DNA from 2 places in the Peribacillus sp. NPDC058075 genome. Region 2 is predicted to be linked to the other one. Evidence: riboswitches for the same ligand, from Rfam matches in the RefSeq annotation. Region 2 holds a riboswitch; the other holds the start of a gene.
What was found. A riboswitch is a leader RNA that binds a small molecule or an ion and turns the genes downstream of it on or off. The one in region 2 is predicted to bind S-adenosylmethionine.
Positions count from the first base shown of each region.

Region 1: linked by a shared signal. The riboswitch ahead of ACFVS1_RS22025 (sugar ABC transporter substrate-binding protein) and the one ahead of ACFVS1_RS16175 (methionine ABC transporter ATP-binding protein) in region 2 are both predicted to bind S-adenosylmethionine.

Region 1 is NZ_JBHVSL010000003.1:265,782-268,247, forward strand. It holds gene ACFVS1_RS22025 (sugar ABC transporter substrate-binding protein) at 1-902, opposite strand, end outside; SAM riboswitch class I at 1,018-1,123, opposite strand; gene ACFVS1_RS22030 (GTPase domain-containing protein) at 1,218-2,466, opposite strand, start outside.
Region 2 is NZ_JBHVSL010000001.1:3,253,674-3,256,139, forward strand. It holds gene ACFVS1_RS16170 (MBL fold metallo-hydrolase) at 1-479, opposite strand, end outside; SAM riboswitch class I at 761-865, shown strand; gene ACFVS1_RS16175 (methionine ABC transporter ATP-binding protein) at 934-1,950, shown strand; gene ACFVS1_RS16180 (methionine ABC transporter permease) at 1,937-2,466, shown strand, end outside.

The DNA.
Region 1 (2,466 bases), on a different contig from region 2:
ACTGCACCGATCAACTTTGGATCGACTGCTGCCGTGTAGGACCATGAGCTATCAGCCGATTGAATTTCCTGGAGATCTGCATTCGAAACATCTATTCCATATATCTTTACTTCATCTCGGCCCGCCTCTTTAATCGCCCGGGCTGCACCGATAGCGAAGGCATCCCATGTTGCGAAAATGGCATCCAATTTACCTTTAGGGTATTTATTCAGCATTGCCGCTACAGCATTTTGTGTCTGAACCGAAGTATCAGCAGAGGCCACTCCGAATCTTTCAACTTCTTTAATCCCAGGATTTTCTTTTAATTTTTCCTGATAGACTGCATTTCTTCGTACCATTGGAGGAAATCCATCCACCCAAAGATAGGCAATCGACGCTTCACCTTTCTGTTCTTTTATCAGTTTATCAAAAGCCAGAGTTGCCAACGCTTCATCATCTTGTGAAGTTAATGTCACGCCTTCTATTTTAGATAAATCGCTTATTGAATCGAATGTGACAACGCTTTTACCTGCATCAACCAACTTTTGAACATCATTCACAGTTGCTGCATCATCACCATGTGAAATGATATAGCCGTCATAATCTTCCTCCAAAGCCTGCGCTATCGCATCATGGAATTTAGCCGTATCACCATTGGCTGTGTACGTATCCACTTGAAACCCCAGTGCTTCTCCTTCTTCCTTCGCCCCCGCCAGGTATTGGGCCGTATGATCATCACCGCCAATTTTACGGATCACTTTGATTCTGGCTCCATCTCCATCAGCAAATCTTTCCGGAACATTTTCAAATGATACTTTTTCTTCTTTCTTCGACTCTGTGGAGCTCTGACCTGTAGAGCAACCCGTTAAAAGCAAAGCCGAAGCGATGGTTGAAATGAATATCCCTTTAATAGACCTTTTCATTTTGTTTCCCTCCATTTTTCCTTATTAGTCTTATCAGTTAAGTTGGTGTAAATTCCAAAATAAAAACCTCTCTAATATAGAGAGGTTTAATCGGCTGTTTTGCAGACTTGTCCCTCTCTTATCTGTCAAAACATTTCTGTTTTGCAGGATTTAGCACCAATTCCTAATGGAACGGTTGCTGGGCATCTTAGGGCCAGTCCCTCCGCCACTCTTGATAAGAGATATATGTGTTACGTTTTCGTAATTATCACTTTATAGGGATATAGTCGTAAAGTCAATAGATTTTTGAATATTTGAAATGTTCCCCGTTATTTTTTATTTTCTTTGTAGCTGGGCTAGACGCTTTTTCTCAATCTTTTCAAGTCGCTCCAACTGCCTTAATTTCACTTCGAACAAGGTGATAGGGTCACGGTAAACTTCCGGATTTTCTTTCATATGCTCCAATGCAGCCTGGTAGTCTTTAATTTCAGTCTGCGTTTGCTCTATCGTTTTTTGAAGTAAAGCAAATGAACCGCGATAGAAAAGGGAGATGTCACGATCCAATGATTTTTCAAACAATCCAAATTGGGTAAGGAAACGTTCCGTGATCATTTCCGCAACATCCAGGTAATCTTCACTTTCCAGGTATTTCTTATAACGATTGTACATATTGGCTTTATTTTGCGGTATCGCCCCAAACAGCTTCCCTGCCCCTTTAAGCAGCAATTGAGATGGAGTCCTGCGCAAAAGGATATTGACGTTTTCGATGCGGATACTGCTTGTCATCCGGTCGGCATCACGGCGCCAATCATCCAATACCCTGAAGTCGCCTGCCAGCGTAATCCGTTCTTCTTTGTATAATTCATTGAATCCGGCACTCATCTCATCCATGAACTGCTGGCTTTGTGTGAACTCCATTTGGGAACTGGCAATCCAGTCTTGAAGAGAACGGTAATATTGAGGCATGATTTTGTCAGAAATGAAGTTCTGAATCCGCTCATTCATTTCCTGGTTTAACTGTACATGGACCTGACTGAAATCACTGCTTTCCGTTAACGATTTAGAGCAATCCCTCAGTAATTCAGGAATTTTTGAATAAAGCTGATTTTTCACTTCGTCCTTAAGCGAACGATACGACCTTATGATATTTTCACTTTTTTCTTTTTCCAGATCAGCCAGTTGATTGACCGCTCCATTCAGCTTGACTTCCATCTGTTCATTCCAAGAGATGGAATGCTCGCATTTCCGCTCATTGGCTGCCCGTTTTTCTAACAGATAAGATAAAGTTTTACGAATGAATGCCAGGATTTTTTCAGATCTTCTTTCCTTCCAATTATCATCTTGATAATTCGATTGCAGGAAGGCTGAAAGGTCCTTCAATTGCTGCCGGCTGTCATAATGTTTGGAGAAAGCGAATACTTTCGCATTCGGGAAATATGCATTCACTTTATCCCATGTTTCGTCTTCCATCCGGACTGCGACCTGATCACTGTATATCGTATCCATTTTATTTAATAAGAAATGAATCGGCAGTTTCGGAGCCATCATTTGAATTTCCAATAACAGATCCCGTTCGCTGCCGGTG
Region 2 (2,466 bases):
GTTACGAAAAGGTCTCCTGAAAAGAGCATGCCATTACTGTGATTCAAATACACCATATGGTCCTTCGCATGGCCGGGGGTAAAAATCGGCTCCCACGTTTGGGTGCGCGAATGAATGGCCTCCCCTAGCGGCTCAGCTTTAAAGGCGTCTCTCTTTCCCCAGAAAATTTTGCGATATTCAGGATATTCAGCATCCCTTGCACAAACTTCAACCGACATCGGGTGAATGAAAAGCGGGACCTTTTTATGTTCCTGTATCCAGGCAGCGCCCCCCGTATGGTCTTCATGATAGTGAGTCAGGGCCACTGAGTCGAAGTCTGCGGACTCATAGAACGGAATAAGCTCTTTCAATAAAATCTCTGCTCCAGTATCTATCAATAGGCCATCCGTTAAAAAAACATTAACACTCATTCCCGCCTTGTTCCCGCCAGGAGTCCCGTGCACACAAACCACATCATTTATCGTCTTAATCTCTATCACTCAATTTCCTCCCCATCATTGTACAAAAATAGTTTCATCTTCCTTTTTTTAACTTTACTATAATAAATGTAGTACCACTTTACCTTTTTGACAAGGAAATACTGGAATAATTAACCTGGATGAAAATGCTGGATTCTTGTATAATAGCCCTTTTTTAACAGACCTTACAAAACTTTAATAATAAAAATCACCCCAAAAACTTCAAAAACGATTGACATTGTGAGATTTTACAAATAATATAGATTATATTAAAAAACTTGAAATATTCTAAAATAATAATTTACTTATCAAGAGTGACGGAGGGATCAGGCCCTGTGATGTCCGGCAACCGCCCTTAGGGAACGGTGCCACTTCCTGCAGAATGATTGCATTCTGAAAGATAAGACGAGATATAATTTCGCTGCCTCTTTCTGAATGATAGGGGCAGTTTTTTAATGTTTAAGGGGGAAAGCTCATGATTGAAATCCGTTCAGTCCGAAAGGAATACGTCTCGAAGAAAAACCGAGTTATCGGAGTGGATAACGTATCTTTAACCATTCAAACTGGTGAAGTGTATGGAATTGTCGGCTACAGTGGAGCTGGAAAAAGCTCATTACTCCGCTGCTTGAATTTGCTTGAACGTCCGACAAGTGGAAATATCATCATCGACGGCATTGATTTAACCTCTTTATCAAGTAAAGAGCTTCGTAAACAACGTCAAAAAATCGGAATGATATTCCAACACTTTTCACTGGTCAGTTCAAAAACCGTTTATGAAAATGTTGCTTTCGCCTTAAAGGCCGCGCATCGATCGAAGGATGCAATCAGTTTACGTGTATTGGAATTGTTGGAAATCGTAGGGCTCAGCGATAAGAAAGATGTCTATCCGGCGCAGCTTAGCGGTGGACAGAAGCAACGGGTAGGCATAGCCCGTGCCTTAGCAAATGACCCCACTGTACTATTATGTGATGAAGCGACTTCAGCACTTGATCCAACAACTACAAAAGCGATTTTACAATTATTGAAAAAGATAAGCAGTAAGCTTGGCATCACCATCGTGTTGATTACACATGAAATGGAAGTGGTCAAAGAACTATGCCACCGTGTCGCCGTCATGCAGGATGGCCGTGTAATTGAAGAAGGTCCCGTTTATGAAATATTTTCACAGCCCAAGCAGGAGTTAACGAAGCAATTCATTAGCAGTGTTCTGGATTTCGCACTCCCTCCGCACTTGATTGAAGAAAGTAAAGGTACGATCATTCAAATTCAATTCGAAGGGCAAACCGCTGGTGAGTCGATCCTTTCGGATACTCTCCAATCCCATTCAGTAAAGGGTAATATTTTACACGGTAAAATTGAGTATATCCAGGATGTCCCTTTAGGCATTTTAATCATCGAGTTAATAGGCGATGCAGCTCAAATTCATTCGGCATTGCAATATATAAAAAATCGTTCCAGTTCTGTGGAGGTGTTAAAACATGTCACTGCTTGATTCCATCGTCAATATTTTACCTGATCTTAATAAAGCCTTTCTTGAAACGATTTATATGGTCGGCGTTTCCCTTGCAGTAGCCCTGCTGATCGGTTTACCGCTTGGAGTATTGCTGTTTACCACAACAAGGAATTTATTTTTTGAAAATAGTATCGTGAATCGCTCTCTAGGATTCGCAGTCAATATTGTCCGTTCAATCCCTTTCATCATTCTCTTGGTTGCCCTCCTTCCTTTAACGGATCTTCTAACTGGATCGACGATAGGGCCGAGAGCGGCTACTGTTTCCCTGTCGGTGTCCGCAATACCTTTTTTTGCAAGAATCGTTGAAACGGCATTACGTGAAATAGACAGAGGAGTGATTGAAGCTGCAATTGCCGTAGGAGCCACTCCATGGATGATCATTAAGGATGTACTTCTCCCAGAGGCAAAACCGGGTATCATTCAAGGACTGACATTAACGACCATTTCGCTTATCGGTTACTCAGCAATGGCAGGGACAATCGGCGGAGGCGGAAT